DNA from 2 places in the Cryobacterium psychrophilum genome. Region 2 is predicted to be linked to the other one. Evidence: riboswitches for the same ligand, from Rfam matches in the RefSeq annotation. Region 2 holds a riboswitch; the other holds the start of a gene.
The links. Region 2 has a riboswitch for thiamine pyrophosphate ahead of EDD25_RS17150 (ABC transporter substrate-binding protein). Riboswitches for the same ligand answer to the same signal wherever they lie in the genome.

Region 1: it holds a riboswitch for thiamine pyrophosphate, as region 2 does, so the genes downstream of both, EDD25_RS14925 (ECF transporter S component) here and EDD25_RS17150 (ABC transporter substrate-binding protein) in region 2, are expected to answer to the same signal.

What each region holds. Positions count from the first base shown of each region.
Region 1 is NZ_SODI01000001.1:3,172,549-3,177,815, reverse strand. It holds gene EDD25_RS14935 (energy-coupling factor transporter transmembrane component T family protein) at 1-618, opposite strand, end outside; gene EDD25_RS14930 (ABC transporter ATP-binding protein) at 615-2,138, opposite strand; gene EDD25_RS14925 (ECF transporter S component) at 2,142-2,795, opposite strand; TPP riboswitch at 2,845-2,953, opposite strand; gene EDD25_RS17635 (hypothetical protein) at 2,996-3,151, shown strand; gene EDD25_RS14920 (hypothetical protein) at 3,141-3,461, opposite strand; gene dinB (DNA polymerase IV) at 3,471-4,703, opposite strand; gene EDD25_RS14910 (dihydrofolate reductase) at 4,713-5,216, opposite strand; gene EDD25_RS14905 (VIT1/CCC1 transporter family protein) at 5,218-5,267, opposite strand, start outside.
Region 2 is NZ_SODI01000002.1:67,601-72,867, reverse strand. It holds gene EDD25_RS17165 (LLM class flavin-dependent oxidoreductase) at 1-596, shown strand, start outside; gene EDD25_RS17160 (ABC transporter ATP-binding protein) at 599-1,393, opposite strand; gene EDD25_RS17155 (ABC transporter permease) at 1,386-2,195, opposite strand; gene EDD25_RS17150 (ABC transporter substrate-binding protein) at 2,265-3,284, opposite strand; TPP riboswitch at 3,380-3,489, opposite strand; gene thiD (bifunctional hydroxymethylpyrimidine kinase/phosphomethylpyrimidine kinase) at 3,554-4,393, opposite strand; gene EDD25_RS17140 (EamA family transporter) at 4,407-4,661, opposite strand; gene thiE (thiamine phosphate synthase) at 4,862-5,267, opposite strand, start outside.

The DNA.
Region 1 (5,267 bases), on a different contig from region 2:
ACTGCCGCGGCGCACGGAAATCACCAGCAGGGCGAAGGCCGGCCCCACGAAACGTCGAACGGCGCCGCCCAGTCCGCCGCCGTCTCCCACACCACGCGCTCGGCGCGCGAGGGTGAGCGAATGCCAGTCGTCAATGAACATTCCCACGAGCCGCAACCCGGCGAGGCCTCCGAGCACGAAGCGGGCGGGAAGTCGGAGCACCTGCGCCAGCCCGTCGGCAAGGTCTGTCGGATCCGTCGTGGCGAGAAGCACCACACCGGGCAGGCCGATCGCCAGCACGCGGAGTCCGATTGCCAGCCCCAACGACAGTGACCCCTCGGTGACGCTGACGAAGCCGAGCTGCCAGAGCGTGGCACCGGAGTCCTGGCCGTACATCACCGTTGTGATGGCCGCGAGGGGCGCGGCCATCCAGACCGGTGCCGTGCGCAGCCAGAATTGCCGCGGGCTGAGCCCGCACCAGAGCAGCAGCACGCCTTCGAGCAGCAGCGCCACCCCCGCCGAGATCCAGTCGATCGACAGCAGAAGCGAACAACTCACGATCAGGGCGACCGCAAGCTTCGCCACCGGGTTCAGCCGGGCGACGACGCTCGGTCGGATGGTGGGCGTCAGGAGGCTCATGAGGCGTCGACCATCGACCCGGCCGCAAGCGACCCGGGCAGTACAACAGTCGCGTCGGCCAGGGTGTCAACGAACTGTTCGTCGTGGGTAACGGCGACGAGGGCGGTGCCGTCGTCGAGCAGTTCGGCCAGCAGAAGCACAAGTTCGTGCCACGTGCGGGAATCCTGGCCGAACGTCGGCTCGTCCAGCACGAGCAGGCGCGGCCGGGTGGCCAGCACGGTGGCAACGGAGAGGCGACGCTTCTCTCCGCCCGACAGGGTGAACGGATTCGCGTCGGCCAGGTGGTCGAGACGCAGGCGCTGCAGGAGTTCGTCGACGCGAGCGGTCTGCTCCGAGGCGCTCAACCGCAGCGCACGGGGCCCGATCATGAGGTCGTCTCGTACCGTCGCCGCCAGAAACTGATGCTCCGGGTCTTGAAAGACGGTGCCGATGCGGGTCAGCAGCTCACGGGAGCGCCACCGCACAGGCTGGTCCCCGATGCCGTTCGCGAGCGCCGGCCCGGCTGTGAGCGTACCTCCGGCTGGCGCGAGGAGCCCGGAGAGCGTGAGCGCGAGCGTGGACTTGCCCGCGCCGTTCGGGCCGGTGACGGCCGTCGCGAGGCCCGCGCGAATGTCCAGGCCGACGTCTCGTGCCACGACCTCCGCGGTGCGACGAGCGAAGGGGACCCGGCCCACTGAGAGCGCATCGGCCCGCAACAGGAGCTCCGGCGCCACCGGGGATCTGAGCCGTCGAACCGGAGCACGAAGCGCGACCTGAGGCACCCAGACACCGGCTTTTGACAGCCGTTCACCCTCGCGTGCGAGCACATCAGCGGTGGGACCGTCGGCCATGACACCGCCGGCCGGATCGAGAACAATGACGCGGTCGACGACGTGCTGCCACACGGCCACGCGATGCTCGATCACGATCAGGGTTGCTCCGGAGCGATCCAGTCCGCGCACCACCGCGTCCCGGACGTCGATCACGCCGTTCGGGTCGAGGTTGGCGGTGGGCTCGTCGAGCAGCAGGAGACCCGGTGCCATGGCGAGCACCCCGGCGAGGGCCAGGCGTTGCTTCTGGCCGCCGCTGAGCGCGGAGGTCGGGTGGTCGAGGGGTAGGTCGAGTCCCACGGCCGCGAGGGCGGCTCGCACGCGCGGCCAGATTTCTGCGCGCGGAACGGCGAGGTTCTCACAGCCGAAGGCCACATCATCCCCGATTCGGGCGAGGACCACCTGCGAATCGGGATCCTGCAGCACCAGACCGACCCGGCCGCGGGCGTCCGCTGCCCGGCGACCATCGACGAGGAGGTCACCGGTGGAATCGCCGTCTTCTTCGTCTCCGAGCACGCCGGCCAGGGCGTGCACGAGTGTGCTCTTGCCCGCACCGCTCGACCCTAGCAGGAGCACGCGCTCCCCCGGTGCAATGTCAAGGTCGAGGGCCGACACCGCCGGGCGGGCGCGGCCGGCATGACGCCAGCCCCAGCCGCGGGCCGTGATTCGGGCGGGTTTGACCGGGGTGGAGCTCTGGGCGTTGGCCGACATTCGTTACCGAACGGCTTGCGGCGCGCGCGCGGGACGCATGGCCTCGCGCCCACTGGCGAAACGACTCAATGCTCCGGTTCGGGCAAGGCCGCGCACGGCCAGCCAGGAGAGCAGGCCGGCGAGCACCGTGCCGGACAGGATGGCCGTCACGAAGTACACGGTCTTGAAGCCGAGGTCGAGCGCCGCATAGCTGATGGCCGTGTCGAGGAGTGCGACGGCGAGACCGGCGCCAGCACCGGCGAGCAGTGCGACACCCAGGCGAAAGTTGGCATAAAAGAACAGGGCAAGGACGATCTCCGCGCCGAGGCCCTGCAGTACACCCCAGATCAGCGTGGCGAAGCCCCACTGGGTACCGATGAGCATCGACACGACCGCTGCGATGACCTCGGTGTACAGGGCAGCCCCGGGTTTGCGGATGATCAGCCCGCCGAGAACCCCGGCAAAAAGCCAACCGCCGGCGAGCAGCCCGCCGAGGCCGGGGGCGAATGCCAGAAGGCTGCTGAGCGGCGACCAGGCCAGGCCCCACGCCCAGAAGATGACGCCGCTCGCGACGCCGATGACGCTCGCGACGACGATGTCCACGACGCGCCAGCGATAGTTACGACCCCTGGTCGCCGTCGATGAGGTCGTGCCGAAGGTTTTAGATGTTGCGTGCATTGTCGTGCCCTTTCCGTGGATGAATCATCGGTGGATGACTCAGGTGGGGCACGGGTACGAGAAGTCTCCCTGCGCCGGCATGATCCGGATCAGGTTCGACGGTCGAAGCTCTACAGCTTCCTCTCAGCCCGGTTAACCGGACTCCCGTGTTCCTGATCAGTCTAGCCGCCCGCGTAGACTCACGGAATGGGGTCTTGTTCATGAGCATGCTTGTCGTGCTCGCCGCAGCCATGCTCATGCTCGTGCTGCTGCGTGCGTCGCTCATTCGGCGACGCCGCATCATGCGCGGTCTTCCGGTGCACGGCACCTGGCACTGGCCACGCCAGCGCCGCCGTGGGGGCCGCGCTACTTCTTGAGGGCTCGAATAATGCGGGTGAGTACGTGGCCCGTGACGCAGATGAACGGAATGGCCACCCCGAGCAGCGCAATGACGTTCGGCTCGAACCGCACCGTTCCGGCCGATTTCACGTAGGCACCGATCGGCAGCGCACCGCCACCGCCACCGCCGCCAGAGCCCTGGTCGCCCGCGTCGCCGCCGCCGAAGCCGTACTGCACGATCGCCACGGGTACGAGCGTGACGCCGTCAATCTGGATCGGTTCGCCATAGGCGGACTTCACACCGGCGGAACGGGATATCTCTGCAAGCTTTTCCGGAAGGCTAGTCATGCCAACAGGTTACCCCTCGTTCGGTTCTCTGCTGGGCACAATATGCGACGCCGGCCGAACCATGCCCCGCCCAAACCGTGCCGTGACGGTGTCCACCGCAAGCTCCGCGCCCCGCCAATCCTCGTCGGGATCCCACAGGGCGAGGCCCTGGCTGTCCGCCGGCGAGAGCTGCTCCATCCGCACGCCGATCAAACGCACCCGGATGCCGGACGCCGCGAGCACCTCGAAGGCTGCCACGGCCTCTTCATAGATGCGCCGTCCCACGTTGCTCGGCTCGGCGAGCGTACGCGACCTCGTGACGGTGCTGAAATCCCGGTAGCGGAGCTTGAGCACAACGCGCCGTCCGACCAGCCCGCCCCGCCGCAGACGCACCGCGACCGCGTCGGCAAGCCGCAGCAGTTCGCTGCGGAGCACCGCGGTATCCGTCACGTCGTACTCAAATGTCTGCTCGTGGCCGACGCTCTTCTCCTCGCGCTCAATCGTGACCGCGCGCGAGTCCCTCCCCCAGGACAGCTCGTGCAGTTTGTTCCCCGATGCTTCCCCGAGCGAGCGCTGAAGTAGGTGCAGGGGCGTGTGGGCGATGTCGCCGATCGTGCGCAGCCCGAGCCGTACGAGGGCCTCCTCGGTCGTGGCCCCCACGCCCCACATCGCGTTCACGGGCAGGGGATGCAGAAAGTCGAGTGTCGCTTCTGCCGGCACCACCAGCAGACCGTTGGGCTTGGCCAGGCCGGACGCGAGCTTGGCGATGAATTTGGTGGGCGCCGCACCGACCGAACACACCAGGCCGGTCTCGGCGAACACCCGGGTGCGGATCAGCTCACCGATCACGGCCGGCGATCCGTGCAGCCGACGCGCACCGGCCACGTCGAGGAACGCCTCGTCGATGCCGACGCGTTCCACGAGCGGCGTGACGTCATCGAAGATGCTCATGACCCGGTCGGAGTAGTGCTTGTAGGCGCTCATGTGCGGCTCAAGCACCACGGCCTGCGGGCATTTGCGTAGCGCGAGGGCCATGGGCATGGCCGAGTTCACGCCGAAGCGCCGGGCGATGTAGTTGGCCGCGGTCACGACGGAGCGACCGGAACGGTTCCCCACGATCACGGGCTGGTCGGCGAGCTCCGGGCGGTCGAGCAGCTCGACGGAGACGAAGAATGCGTCGAGGTCAACGTGCAGGATGGTGGCCGTGGAATCGTCGACGGGCGCGGTCGTGACCTGCCGTTCGCTCCCATCCTGCTTGCCCATGCAAAAACTCTAACTCGCGAGCGCAACCGGAACGTAGCGCAGGAAGCGGTACTCGAGTCCGGTGCTCGATTCGTGCCACCCGGCGGTCGGATCCGCGCTCTCGATTCTCCAGCGCGCGTCGAGGGGGGGCGCGTGGGTGTCACCCGCAACGTCCGCATTGATCTCGGTGACCTCGAGCCGGTCGGCGCGCTCAAGAAACAGGTCGAAGACCCCGCGCCCTCCGATGACCCACAGGTCACGGCCCGATGTCAGGGTCGCGGCCTCCTCCATCGCGTGGGCGACGGATGCGCCCACCGCGTGCCAGCCGGGCTGGCGGGTGAGCACAATGTTTCGCCGATCAGGCAGGGGCCGAAACCGCGGCGGCAACGAATCCCACGTGCGGCGCCCCATCAGAACGATCCCTCCCCGCGTGAGACGCGCAAAGTGCGCGAGGTCTTCGGGCAGGTGCCACGGCAACGTGCCGTCGCGGCCGATGATGCCGTTGCGGCTCTGTGCCCACACGAGCGTCAGCACGTTAGACAAGTGTCGTGCCGAACGCCAGGCCGAGCAGATAGGTGATTCCTG
Region 2 (5,267 bases):
GCGCCCAGGATTATTACGCGGATGTGAAGCGGCGGATCGCCGCGGCGGGGCGCAACCCGGAGACCGTATCCATCATGCCGGGACTGGTCACCTATGTGGGCTCCACGGAGGCCGAAGCCCGCGCCAAACAGGCCGAGGTCGACGCGCTGCTCCCGGCGGAGCAGTCGTTGGCCCAGTTGAGTGTGTTCGTGCAGGAGGACTGCAGCGGCTGGGAACTGGATGCCCCGGTGCCGCCGTTGGCACCGCTTGGCGACTTCAGCGGCCCGCAGGGCCGGTACGCCACGATTCTGCGCATCATTGAGGCGGAGCAACCCACGGTGCGGCAATTGCTCGGCCGACTCGCCGCCGGGGGCGGCCATTGCACCATGCTCGGCACCCCGGAGCAGATTGCGGACCAGATTGAGCTCTGGTTCCACTCCGGCGCCGCAGACGGATTCAATCTCATGCCACCCCTCCTGCCGGAATCGCTCGATGACTTCATAGACGAGGTCATCCCGGTGCTGCAGAGACGCGGACTCTTCCGCACCGCCTACACCGCGGGTACGTTGCGCGGGAATCTGGGACTGGAGCGGCCTCTGGTGTCACTTCGGCGCTGAAATTAGAGTGACGTGCGGGATTGCTTGTGAAGAGTTGTGAGGAGTTCGAGTTCATGATCCTTGAACACTGCCGAGGTCATCATCGACAGCTGGCGTGGCCTCGGCAGGTCGATGGTGAGGTTCAGTCGCACAGACGTTGGCCGTGCGCTCAAGACGACTACCCGGTCGGCCAAGTAGATCGCTTCGCGAATGTCGTGGGTGATGAGCACTGCGGTCCACGAGTTCCTGGACCACATGTCCTGCAACCAGGATTGCATTTCCGTGCGGGTCAGCGAATCCAGCGCACCGAACGGCTCGTCCAACAAGAGAATGTCTCGGCCCTGAACCACGGTGCGCAGTAGGGCGGCCCTCTGGCGCATACCGCCGGAGAGCTCGAACGGGTGCGATTTCTCGAAACCGGAGAGGCCAAAGGCCGGGAAAAGCGCCTGAGCGGCCAAACGGGCGTTCTGTTTACTCTCGCCGGAAGCTTCGAGGCCGAGAGCGGTGTTCTCAAGGATGGTACGCCAAGGGAAAAGTAGGTCCTTCTGTGGCATGTAGGCACAATGCTCGCGTTCCCCCGTGGCGGCTACGCCATCGACGAGGACGTCGCCTGTGCTGGGCTTTTCCAGTCCGGCCATGATGTTGAACAGGGTGCTCTTGCCGCATCCACTCGGGCCGATGACCGCAACGAATTCTCCCGGCTGTGCGGAGAAAGAGACGTTGTCGATGACCTGCCGTGATTGCCCCTTCCCGAGTTGAAAAGATTTTCCAATGCCGCGCACTTCGACCTTGGGCGTTTTCGGCGGGGCGTTAGACATTCCGGCTCCGGCGTTCTTTCGAGTGCCACGGGATGATCAGCCGCTCGGCGACGTAGGTCAGGAGAAAGAGGGAGATACTCAGCGTCGCGGTGACCACGACGGCGGCGAGGACGAGGTCTGTGCGGAACGAGTTTTTCATCAGGGCCATGTAGATTCCGAGTCCTTGTTGGGCTCCGACGTACTCGGCAAAAATAGCTCCGGTGACCGCGTAGGTGATGCCGATGCGAAGCGCCGTGAAGAAAGACGGGAGGGCGGAGGGAAGTCGGACGTAGATGAACTGTTTCCACCGGTTGGCACCCATGCTCCGCAGCAGATTAGTGGCTTCACGATCGGTTCGGTTGAAACCGTCGATCAGTCCAACCGTGACTGGGAAGAATGTCACCAGTGCGATGACGATGACTTTGGGCAGCACCCCGAAACCGAACCAGATGATCATCAGCGGTGCAATGGCGATGATGGGTATTGTCTGAGATGCCACCAGCAGCGGCATCAGCGCCTGCCGAAGCCACGGCGAGAAGTCGATCACGATGGCCAAGGCCCAGGCGACCGTCAGGGAAACAGCGAAGCCGAGAAGGGTTGCTTGCAGCGTGGGTATGGTGTTCGCCCAGATGGTGTCCCGGGCGTTCCACCCCTGTTCCAGAATGCGCCAAGGGGAGGGGAGGATTGCCGGCTGCACTTGGCCCGCGGTCACGGCAATCTGCCACGCTGCCAGAAGAGCGATGACGATCACCAGAGAGGGAACCAGCGTAGTGAGTGCTGTTTTGACGCCCCGAATTGTTCGGCGGGGAACAGTTTTCGGCATGCTTTCGCCTCGAGTGCTCGTCGGTGCGGTCACAGTGTTCACCTGGTTCGAGTTGCGCGACCGGGAGCGTTACTTCTCGCTGAGGTACTGGTCGGAAAATAGCGTGGAGGTGTCCAAGGGCGCGGTAAGCGGGTCGCCGTTTCCGTCCACCAAAAGGTCGGCCTGGTAGAGGAAATCGGCCAGTTGCTGCCACTGGGCGCTCGTTTGGGTGCCGACCTGGCCGGTGGCGTCTTTGAGGTAGTTAGCGCTCAATTCCTTCTGGCTGCGGTAGACGAGTTCAGTATTTTCGAAGACACCGGGGTTCGCATCGATCAGGATCCTGGCCGCAGCATCCGGGTTGTCAGCGGCGTACTGATACCCCTTCTGGAGGGCCTGAACGAACTCCTTGGTAGCACTGGCGTGTTCCTTGATCCAGCCCTTGTTCCCTTCGACGATCACCGAGTATTGGTCGGGGACGCCGTAGTCAGAGAGGTTGAAGAACTTCATCGGAGTGCCGCGCAGGGACGCATCAATTCCTTCCCAGGTTGTGAAGGCCGACGTGAAGTCGACTTTGCCGGCGTAGAGCGCCTCATAAGCGGAGGTACCAAGCGTGACTTGGGTGAACTTGCCGGTGCCGCCCGCATTCTTGATGGCATGGGACGCTTCCGTGGAGAAGGTGGCGCTCGGACCAGCCGTTCCGAAGATCTTCCCGTCGAGGTCTTTCGGGCTAGTTATGTCCTCGCGGGACGCCAAAACACCGATCGCTGTGGCATCGTGCTGGAGCACCGACATGACCGAAACATTCCCCACCCCCGTTGCCGCCGCAAAAGTGGCGGTGTTCTGAAAGCTGATGCCGAAGTCGGCGGCGCCCGCGTTGATGAGGGCGTCGGTCGACGACTGGCTATAGGGGAGCACCTGAACGTCCAAGCTTGCCTCGGTGAAAAAGCCCTTGTCGATGGCTACATACAGTCCCGTGTGGTTTGTGTTCGGCGTCCAGTCGAGCGCGAAACTAATCGGCGTGGTCTCGTTGCCGGAAGCGGAGCCTAGCGGTGACGCCGACGCGCAGCCGGTCAGCGCTGCCATGGCCGCAAGTGCCAGGGCGCCGATCATCCCCCCTGCACAGCGTCGTCGATTGCGGACGGAATTATTCGAATGTGGTGCGTCCATTGTCGTGCCCTCCTTGAATACTGGGATTTGGGCACGGGATGTGAGATTGATGGCCTCCCTGCGCTGGCATGATCCAGATCAGGTTCAACGGTCGAAGCTTGAAGAGCTCCCTCTCAGCCCGGCTCACCGGACTCCCGTGTACAAAGGCGAGCATAACCGAGAATGGACCCGTTGTGCTTCCGGCCGCCGCATCCCACGGCGGCGGCGATCTGTTAGGCCTTCCCCGCGGCCCAGAGCTGGTGAAAGTGGTGAATGGGGCCGCGCCCAGAGCCGACATGGAGATCGTCGGCATGCCTCAAACTGTCCTGCAGCCAGGCCTTGGTCACAGTCAACGCCTCGTTCCAATCATTGTGCCGCGCTTGGAGAGTTGCCATTGCCGAGGACATTGAGCATCCTGTCCCGTGCGTGTTGGAGGTGGCCACTCGCGGGGCGCTCACCTGGATGATCTGGCGGTGGCCGGCTAGCTCGCCCTGGGCATCAACCAAGGCGTCCGGACACTGGGCCCCCTCCAGATGGCCGCCCTTGACCAGCACGATGACGTTGTGGGCGGCTGAAAGTCGGTGTCCCTGCTCAAGCGCTTGCGACCAGGCGAGGGCTGTCGGCTCTCGAAGCAGCACCCCCAGTTCCGCCAGATTCGGAGTGACAAGGTCGGCACGATTGAGCAGTCGGATCACGGCCTCTTCGGCCGCCGGTTCCAACAGCCGATCCCCGCTGGTGGCGACCATCACCGGGTCCACGACCACTACCGGGGGGTTCACTTCTTTGAGCCAGAGATCTACCACGTCGACGATTTGCGCATTGCCCAGCATGCCGATTTTGACCGCGTCGATGGTGACGTCGTCGCTGACGGCCCTCAGCTGCTCGCGCAGGAACTGCGCGGGCGGGATGTGCACGGAGCGGACCCCGTGGGTGTTCTGAGCGACGAGCGCGGTCACGACGGCCATGCCGTAGCCGCCGTGCGCGGAGATGCTCTTCAAGTCCGCTTGGATCCCTGCACCGCCGGTGGGGTCTGTGCCGGCAATGCTGAGTACGCGGGGGATGGGCTGGGTCATCGAATGTATTCCTCTACGAAACGTTTGGGGGCTGACGGCACCGGATCGGCCAGGTGGCGAGGACGGCGAGCGGGGCGCAACGAACTGAGAGCGACACCGGCGAAGACGAGCACCCCGGCCGTTCACGCACGAGGATCGCCGCAAGCACCACCATCATCACGGCCGGATTGGCCGCATTGATGAGCGACGCAGGCTGCGGCGTCGTGTACTGCAGCGCCGTGTACAGCAGCAGGTTGTACCCGGCGATACCAAGCAAGGCGAGCAGCAAGAGCCGAGGTCACGAGTCTGCCACCACGCGTCAGTCTGGCTTCTCCACGATCTGGGCGAGGAGGAGCAGCGGGATGCACGCGAGCAGTCAGCGTAACCAAGTGAGTTCCACGGGCGACATAGTCTGCACCGCGATATGCCCGACAATGTAGCTGCCGGCCCACATTAGTGTGGCCAGAACGAGCGCGATCGATGCCTTCACTACGCGAGCGAGGGTAGGCAGGCGCGCAGCTGTCGGGCGGCCTCCGTGGGGTCGTCGGCCTCGGTGATTGCGCGCACGACCACGACGCGGCTCGCGCCGGCGGCCACGACCTGCTGGACATTGCCGAGGTCGATGCCACCAATGGCGAACCAGGGAAGACTGCTCTTGGAGTGCCGTACTTGTTCGGCCGCGTAGCGCACGAGCTCCGCGCCTACCGCACTCCGCCCCGGTTTCGTCGGCGTCGCCCACACCGGACCGACGCAGAAGTAGTCCAGTCGAGGGTCTACCAACGCGGCGCTCACCTGCTGTGGGGTGTGGCTGGAACGGCCGATCACGGTCGCTTTGCCCACCAGCTGACGGGCATCGGGCACCGACAGATCCTTCTGCCCAACATGTAACACCGGG